4 regions of the Photobacterium kagoshimensis genome follow, and region 4 is predicted to be linked to each of the others. Evidence: predicted binding sites of a transcription regulator. Region 4 holds the regulator's gene; each other region holds the start of a gene.
The links. The regulator CRP, encoded in region 4, controls carbon source genes, mostly activating them, when cyclic AMP is high. The targets are predictions, from matches to a motif close to TGTGANNNNNNTCACA.

Region 1: a site for CRP is predicted at 1,551-1,566, ahead of gltB (glutamate synthase large subunit). Genes of this name have one in related genera too.
Region 2: a site for CRP is predicted at 874-889, ahead of cdd (cytidine deaminase). Genes of this name have one in related genera too.
Region 3: a site for CRP is predicted at 1,548-1,563, ahead of L4C35_RS09080 (NupC/NupG family nucleoside CNT transporter). Genes of this name have one in related genera too.

The regions. Positions count from the first base shown of each region.
Region 1 covers NZ_JAKJSO010000023.1:43,437-45,645, forward strand. Annotated here, with positions in the region: gene gltB (glutamate synthase large subunit) at 1-1,341, opposite strand, end outside; gene mnmL (tRNA modification radical SAM protein MnmL/YtqA) at 1,965-2,209, shown strand, end outside.
Region 2 covers NZ_JAKJSO010000008.1:196,131-198,339, forward strand. Annotated here, with positions in the region: gene L4C35_RS01390 (CidA/LrgA family protein) at 1-123, shown strand, start outside; gene L4C35_RS01395 (CidB/LrgB family autolysis modulator) at 126-806, shown strand; gene cdd (cytidine deaminase) at 998-1,882, shown strand; gene L4C35_RS01405 (DMT family transporter) at 2,040-2,209, shown strand, end outside.
Region 3 covers NZ_JAKJSO010000011.1:299,410-301,618, forward strand. Annotated here, with positions in the region: gene L4C35_RS09080 (NupC/NupG family nucleoside CNT transporter) at 138-1,403, opposite strand; gene L4C35_RS09085 (TatD family hydrolase) at 1,622-2,209, opposite strand, start outside.
Region 4 covers NZ_JAKJSO010000012.1:135,185-137,393, forward strand. Annotated here, with positions in the region: gene L4C35_RS10020 (OsmC family protein) at 1-341, opposite strand, end outside; gene crp (cAMP-activated global transcriptional regulator CRP) at 614-1,246, shown strand; gene L4C35_RS10030 (hypothetical protein) at 1,466-1,660, shown strand; gene L4C35_RS10035 (DUF1338 domain-containing protein) at 1,761-2,209, opposite strand, start outside.

The sequences.
Region 1 (2,209 bases), on a different contig from region 4:
GTTGTCTTTCACCCATTGCTCGTAAGGCTGTGCTGAGGCGATACTGTCTTTTACTTCTTCATCTGAAATGATACGACCTTGCTCAAGATCGGCGACAAAGATACGGCCAGGTTGCAAACGACCACGGAATTGCACATTCTCAGGTTCAATTTCTACCACCCCTGATTCCGATGCCATCACTAAGAAGTCATCTTTGGTGACTGTGTAGCGCGATGGACGTAGACCATTTCGGTCTAGGGTTGCACCTACTTGAACACCGTCGGTGAAACAAACAGACGCTGGACCATCCCAAGGTTCCATTACATTCGCGTGGTATTGGTAAAATGCGCGACGTTTAGGATCCATGTTGGTGTTTTCTTGCCACGCCTCAGGGATCAGCATCATCAAAGCATGCGGTAGGCTACGGCCAGAGAGAACCAGTAGCTCCAGTGCCATATCGAAGTTGGATGAGTCAGAGCTACCTTCTTGACAGATAGGGAGCAGCATGTCGATTTCTTGCTGGCTGAACAAGTCAGACTCAAGAATGGCTTCACGCGCCTTCATCCAATTCAAGTTACCGCGCACTGTGTTGATTTCACCATTGTGGGCGATGTAACGGAAAGGTTGGGCGAGACGCCAGCGTGGGAAGGTATTGGTTGAGAAGCGAGAGTGCACGAGGGCAAGCGCTGTCACCATAGTTGGGTTTTGCAGGTCAAGGAAGTACTGAGGTACCTGCTCTGTGGTGAGCTGACCTTTATACACCAATGTCTTATAAGACAGTGAGTTGATGTAGAAGTCATCGCCAATATTCGACACGCTTTCTAGGCACACACGCACCGTATAGTTACGAAGCACGTAGAGTTTGCGTTCGAGTACGGCAGGATCTAGGTTACTACCACCTGTGATAAACACATGTTCAAACTGGGGTTCAGTGCTGAGCGGATCGTCACCAAGCATTGAGTTATCAACGGGTAAAACGCGATAACCGATCACTTCAAGGTCGAGGCGATTCGCATTACGTTCGAGGATATCGCGACACTGTTGACGTTTGTGTTCGTCTTTTGGAAAAAGCACCACACCGACACCATATTGCTCAAAAGAGGGCAACTTGATACCGAGCTTAACGGTTTCTTCGAGTAAGAACTCGTGCGGTTTCTGCAGTAAAATACCCGCGCCATCACCACTTGATGGATCACAACCTTGGCCGCCGCGGTGTTCCATGCGGGCCAGCATATCAAGGGCTTGAGTGACAATCTCGTGGGATTTACGGTTCTTTAAATGGGCAACAAAGCCGATACCACAGGCATCGTGCTCTAATTCAGGTACATAAAGCCCCTGAGCATTAAGCTCTTGATCTGTCATAGATACATCCTTCCAGTGTTCAACAGGCCTTTCCCAGGTCTGTTCTATCCCTAATCGTTATATCGTCACATCTTGCTCACTGTGAGTGGACTACCTGTCCAGTGATCAAAACGGTGCGTTTGCTGTGGGATGATGTGTGAATCATTTAGCAAACTTAATTTTGCAGCACATCTATTCTGGTAATTAGATATGCTGTCTTTTAATGAACTAGTGACATAAATCACTGCTTTTAGCGGGTTTTATGTCACAAATGTTGCTCATTATTTGCACACAAGTGTAACTATCCTACAGTTTTGATACTTTAATTACCAACAAAAAATAGCGTGATGAATCCACTATCCTCATAACCACTGCATGTAAGTGATACATGGGTGCGTAAATATTCGATAATCGTTCTTATTTTGCATATTAACCAAACACCATTTTTATTTGTCCCTGTTAACTTTGTGGGTAATGGGTGTGAGTGGTTGTTTCAGTTGTTGTTTTTTATTTACATAGAAAAAGGGACTGGCCGAGCGAGGGAGATTTACGTGCTTTTCTTGTTTTAACACAATTTTAAGCATTCGCTTTGGTGCTACGCTGCGCGGCTTATTTTTTCCATGGCCGAATATTCAGGTGATAAAATGCAACTACACGAACTCGTAAATACATTCGGGCAAGATTTACACCGCCGCTATGGTGAAAAAGTACATAAGTTAACCTTACATGGTGGCTTCAGTTGCCCTAACCGCGATGGCACAATTGGTCGCGGTGGCTGTACCTTCTGTAATGTCGCCTCGTTTGCTGATGAGCAAGCACAATACTTACCTATCGAGCAGCAACTAAACCAACGCGCGGGTGAGATCCACCGTGCCAAGCGCTATCTTGC
Region 2 (2,209 bases), on a different contig from region 4:
GGCCTTATGGATCACTTTGCTTTACTAAGCGCCAATAGTCTTCCTATTTTACTCAGCACCATCGGCAGTAGCTTAGTCGTCTTTCTTGTTATCGGTATTGCAGCGCACCATAAGGAAAAATAATGATCTGGTTAATCACAACCTTAGTCGTTTTCTATATCGCTCGTCTTATTTCAAAACGACTTCAGCATCCTATCGTCAACCCTTTGCTTATTTGTCTCATCATTATTATCCCTTTGCTTATGTGGCTAAACGTACCTTATGAGACTTATTTTGAACAAAACAAATGGTTAAATGCCTTATTAGAACCCGCCGTTGTTGCCCTTGCATTCCCGCTTTATGAGCAACTGTCACAAATCCGTGCAAAGTGGAAAACCATTTTTACTGTTTGCTTTATTGGCAGTGTTCTTTCTATGGTAACGGGGGCTGGTATTGCGTTTGCGCTTGGTGCAAATGTCGAGTTAGTAGCCAGCATCTTACCTAAATCTGTAACGACACCCATTGCGATGGCTGTGGCAGAGCAAATTGGGGGCGTACCCGCTATTGCAGCCATTATGGTGATCATTGCAGGGTTATTCGGTGCCGTACTGGGCTATCCACTCTTTAAGCTGGCTGGTATTCAAGCACCAATAGCAAAAGGGTTAACAATGGGGACAGTTTCACATGCACTTGGTACCGCAAAAGCGGCTGAAGAAAACTATCAGGAAGGTGCTTTTAGTTCACTGGCTTTAGTGATTTGTGGAGTGATGACCTCAATACTTGCCCCTGTACTTTTTCCATTGATTGCATCTTTGTTTGGTTACTAATTATGTGCAAGTAATCGAATATAAAACTAATTCATTGAAAAATAAGGATATCAATTTTCGACCTTTGTGTGACCTCACTCTCAGATATGTAATGGGTGAAACAAGATAAATGACAACGTGATCAGGATCACACTATTATTCTATTGACCTGTCTACAATATTTCTCCATACACAAGACGGAGAAATCCACCATGCACACTAAAGTAATGGATGCTTTAGGTTCTTTACCGGCTGATCTTGCAACTGCAATTAAGCCTATGCTGGAAGATGGCAATTTCGATGCTACCATCAGTGCGGAGCAATTCGACAACTTACTCAGCCAAACTCATATGACTGACAGCGAATTGCGCGTTGCGTTGCTTCCTCTTGCAGCCACGTATTCTGTGTCTCCCCTTTCTCATTTTTGTGTAGGTGCTGTGGTTAGAGGTAACTCCGGTCGCCTATACTTCGGCGGCAATATGGAATTTGTCGGCGCTGCACTTTCGCAAACGGTCCACGCAGAACAATCTGCGATTAGCCACGCTTGGGTTAAAGGCGAAACGGGTGTTAAAGATATCACCATTAACTACAGCCCTTGTGGTCACTGTCGCCAATTCATGAATGAACTGAGCACAGCAGACACCATTAAAGTTCAGTTACCTGAGCGTGAAGAAAAAACACTACAACAGTATTTACCAGAATCATTCGGCCCAAATGATTTAGGCATCACCGAAAGACTGTTAACCGAAATCAACCATGGCCTTGGTGTTGATGAAGAAAGCGAGCTTGTTCAGGCAGCTTGCCAAGCCGCTAACCGCGCTCATGCGCCTTATACCAAGAACTTCAGTGGTGTTGCTTTAAAAGCTGATGACGGTCGTATTTTCGTTGGTATGTACGCTGAAAATGCCGCATTCAACCCAAGCCTACCACCGCTGCAAGTGGCACTGATCAACATGAACATGGCCGGTTACGAGTTAAACCGTATTGCTGAAGCCGCACTTGTTGAGCAAAGTAGCAGTATTAGTCACCTTGCTGATACAAAAAATACACTCGAAGCACTCAACCCAGATATTCCATTAACTTATAGCGCTCTGTAAGTTATACGATATCTGTAAAAGACAGTTTTAGTACCTGTAGAAAAAGCGATGTTCATTTATTGGCATCGCTTTTTTCATTTATGCTTGGTGATATAAGTTCACAGGCGTATGATTCTGCAAATTATTAATACTATTCATCAGACAGTGCCTCTTACTCATGTCTCAACACCATAATCCAATCCAAGGCGCGAGCTGGATGCTCACCGCAGGCCTAGCGTTTGCCATTGTTAATAGCCTAGCTCAAGTACTGAGCGTGAAGCTTCACCTACCTTCCACTACCGTTGCGTTTATTCAATACTTTATTGCCTTAATTGCAATGCTGCCTTG
Region 3 (2,209 bases), on a different contig from region 4:
AAGAGAAGTCAGGAAAGAACCAAACAAAGAAGCTGGGGCATCGCAAACAAGCCTTGTAATGAGGTAGGTAGCAAATCAGCAGAGACAAAAACGCCACAGCAAGGCCGTGGCGTTTTTCAATTCGACGAGGTGTCGTATTACATTGCGTTGATAGTCACGAATAGACCAGCAATTGTTGCAGACATTAGGTTAGATAATGTACCTGCAGCTACGGCTTTCATACCGAAACGCGCGATGTCATGACGACGGCTTGGTGCAAGACCACCAAGGCCACCTAGTAGGATTGCTACCGATGAAAGGTTAGCAAAACCACATAGAGCGAATGAGATGATTGCTTTAGTTTTCTCAGAAAGAACCACTTCAGCCGCTTCACCTAGGTAAGGGGCAAAGTTTAGGTAAGCAACGAATTCGTTCACTACCAGTTTCTGACCGATGAAAGAACCAGCGATGGTTGCTTCTTCCCATGGCACACCGATTAGGAATGCTAGTGGAGAGAATACGTAACCAAGAATAAGCTCTAGTGTTAGTTCAGGCATACCGAACCAACCACCGATGCCACCTAGCATACCGTTGATTAGTGCAATCAAACCGATGAATGCTAATAGCATTGCACCTACGTTAAGTGCTAGTTGCATACCAGAAGATGCGCCTGCCGCTGCTGCGTCAATCACGTTAGCTGGTTTATCATCACCGTGTGCATCATCGCCAGCTAGTTGCTCAATTGGCTCTTCAGTTTCAGGTTTGATGATTTTAGCAAACAGTAGACCACCTGGTGCAGCCATGAAAGATGCTGCGATTAGGTATTCTAGTGGTACACCCATTGATGCGTAACCGGCTAGTACACCACCCGCTACAGATGCTAGACCACCACACATTACGGCAAACAGCTCAGATTGCGTCATTTTAGGAACGAACGGACGAATCACCAATGGTGCTTCCGTTTGACCAACGAAGATGTTCGCTGTTGCAGACATAGATTCCGCACGAGAAGTACCTAGTGCTTTCTGTAAGCCACCGCCTAGTGCGTTGATAACAATCTGCATCACACCTAGGTAGTAAAGTACGCTGATCAATGCAGAGAAGAATACGATAACTGGTAGTACACGCAATGCGAATACGAAACCGCCGCCACCGAACACTTCAAACATTTTGTCTGACGTTAAACCACCGAATAGGAAGTTAATACCGTCATTACCGTAACCAATTACATTAGCTACAGCTTGTGACATGCCGTAAAGCACATCACGACCAACAGGTACATACAGAACAAATGCACCTAACAAGAATTGAATGGCAAAAGCGCCACCAACAGTACGTAGATTAATAGCTTTGCGGTTGTCCGATAACAGTACTGCGATTGCAAGCAATACCGCCATCCCAACCAGGCTCATAAACAGGCTCATGGTTTATGGCATCCTTTAGTTAAATTGGGCGTCTCGACAATTAGGCTCATAAATGAGTTGGGCGCATTATACTGATGCTAGGGCTGATAAAGTAATGCCAACTTCACACTTTCTAAGGAAAGGATGTGAAAGTTTAACGCTAAGCGTGACAGCGATCACACTGACTCTGGCAATTTGCGCAATCGGTTAACGCAAACGTTTGTCTTTTGAGATCTAACTCACAGAGGAATGGCGAAAAGTTCAGCAGTGGTTAAGCTCGTTTCCCTTGCTATTTCTTGTTCAGATTCCGTTCTGAGAGCAGCTAAGCTTTGCAATACATTGCGTAAACGATCAGGACGATTTGGCTGTCCTTGAAAGCCAGCAACGGGCATATCGGGTGAATCAGTTTCTAGCAGTAACGCTGCCAATGGCAACTTAGTCATTGTAGTGCGAGTTTTATGCGCTCGACTATAGGTAATCGTTCCGCCTACCCCAATTTTGATACCTAGATCAAGTAGCTGAGTTGCTTGCTGATAACTGCCACTAAAAGCGTGATACACGCCACCACGTTTGGGTGGATTTTGTCTCAATAATTTCAGTAGTTCAGGGAAAGCTTTCCGACAATGCAGTATCACGGGTAACTGATACTTATTCGCTAATTTTAGCTGTGCGGCTAGCCAAAATTGTTGCTGCTGACGCTGCGCTTGAGGATCACTGGCTTTATCGGCAACGGCAAAGTCTAGCCCGCATTCGCCTATCGCTACGCACTGGTGATTATTTTGTTGCTCCTTCAAAGCCACATCAAGTAAACCTAAGGCATCGTCGCT
Region 4 (2,209 bases):
GAGCAATATTTCTCAAGTGAATTGGCGACCGTTTGCGCCACTAAACCTTCATCAAGATCATGTCCCGTCACGACAAAATGCAAATTCGCCGATGTGAAAATGCGTGGTGCCGTTTCGCGGCGCACCGAGGAAATTTGTGCTTCGCAGCCCGTGATACCTTGATCGGCAGATTGTAACCCATCTACTACATCGACCGAGCTACACCCCCCCGCAGCCATCAAAACTAACTCCATCGGGCTGGGTGCTTTTTCGCCACCGTTGCCGTCCATCACCACACTGTGACCCGAATTTGATTGGGCAAGAAATGTCATTCCTTCTACCCATTTCACACGTGACTGCATTGCTTTCTCCTTAGTGTTTTGGCGTCAATTCTGCATAATCTAACAACCGTGTGATCATGTGCACACTTATGAGTACAAAATGACGATTTCAGATAGATCAATATCAAGAAATGCCGACCGAAAAAAGTTAAACTCTCAATTAATTATTCAAGTGAGCTTGCAGCCCAGCGGCTGACTTAATATCCTAACCAGCGAGCAATTCTATTGTTAAGCCCAGACTGAAATTATAGGGATGTCGTTGTTGGGCAACAAACGCAGAGGAAGTTAGTAATATGGTTCCAGGTAAACCTCAAACAGATCCAACACTAGAGTGGTTTCTTTCACATTGCCACATTCACAAGTACCCATCAAAAAGCACTTTGATTCATGCGGGTGAGAAAGCGGAAACTCTCTACTATATTGTAAAAGGTTCTGTTGCTGTTCTTATCAAGGATGAAGAAGGCAAAGAGATGATCCTTTCTTACCTAAACCAAGGCGACTTCATTGGCGAACTTGGTCTTTTCGAAGAAGGTCAAGAACGTACAGCTTGGGTTCGTGCTAAAACACCTTGTGAAGTAGCCGAGATTTCATTTAAGAAATTCCGCCAACTTATTCAAGTAAACCCAGATATCTTGATGCGCCTTTCGGCACAAATGGCTAACCGCCTTCAAGTAACAAGCCAAAAAGTGGGTGACCTTGCATTCTTAGATGTGACAGGCCGTATTGCACAGACGCTACTAAACCTAGCGAAACAACCTGATGCAATGACACACCCTGATGGCATGCAAATCAAGATCACTCGCCAAGAAATCGGTCAAATCGTGGGTTGTTCACGTGAAACCGTTGGTCGTATCTTGAAGATGCTTGAAGAGCAGAACCTGATTTCTGCACACGGTAAAACTATCGTGGTATACGGTACTCGTTAATCTGTTGATTCATCGAATATCGCTAAGAAAAAGCCGCTTTTGCGGCTTTTTTCATATCTGAAGCAGCCATACCTCTCACGTATATCTAAATCCAAATTTGCTAACCTTGTCACTGAATCTTCACTTGCTAACCCCGCCACCTTTGCTACATTGTGCATAACAGGCGTTAGGGTGATACCACCAAGAATTCAGAACAATAAGCACAGTGGACTTTACGATATGGATATCGAACGTTTTTCTCCGTACAACACCAGTTCCCGACCACCAACCGCGATTGCCCCATTACCGACCACGGTCGAAATGACAGGCTTTAGTGGTCAGCGTCACTTTCTCGAGCAGCACATTTCATTGGCGAATACACCACAGCGTCAAGAAGGCTCGCAGTGGTCACCGCCCTTAGAAAGCCTGTATTAATACAACGCCAGATAGCACAAAGGCCATGCTATCAACATGGCCTTTTGCCGTGATACCCATACAGATTTTGCTGTGGTGTCATTGTCAGTCAAACCGCGCTTTAGCTGTCTGTACTTTCAAATATTTTATCGGCTGATGCGGCAACAAATCCGGTATAAATTTCACCATCGGGTTGCGAGTAACGCTTGGCAAATTCATAAAAACCACCGGGGATCGTTTTCACACCATCTAAAAAGGCCACAGGCACTTTATCTGCCATGGTTGAAGACTGCTCAAGCATCTCTTCTGGGCTGCCTTTCACTTCACCGCCCGAGGCATTGATCGCAAAGCCATTATGCGCCAATAAGTGGTTCACCTCAGCCACTTCGGTAAATTGTTCAAGCTGATTAATACTAACCGTAAAATGATTAGCACCAAAGCCATGCGCCGCTAACCAACCCGCATATTCACTTTCTGCAGCTAACATCTCATAGGTATCATAATCAATGTCCCACAGGCGGCCGCCATATAAGAAAGCGGGATCTTTCATCGCTTGCTCAGGCACTTGAT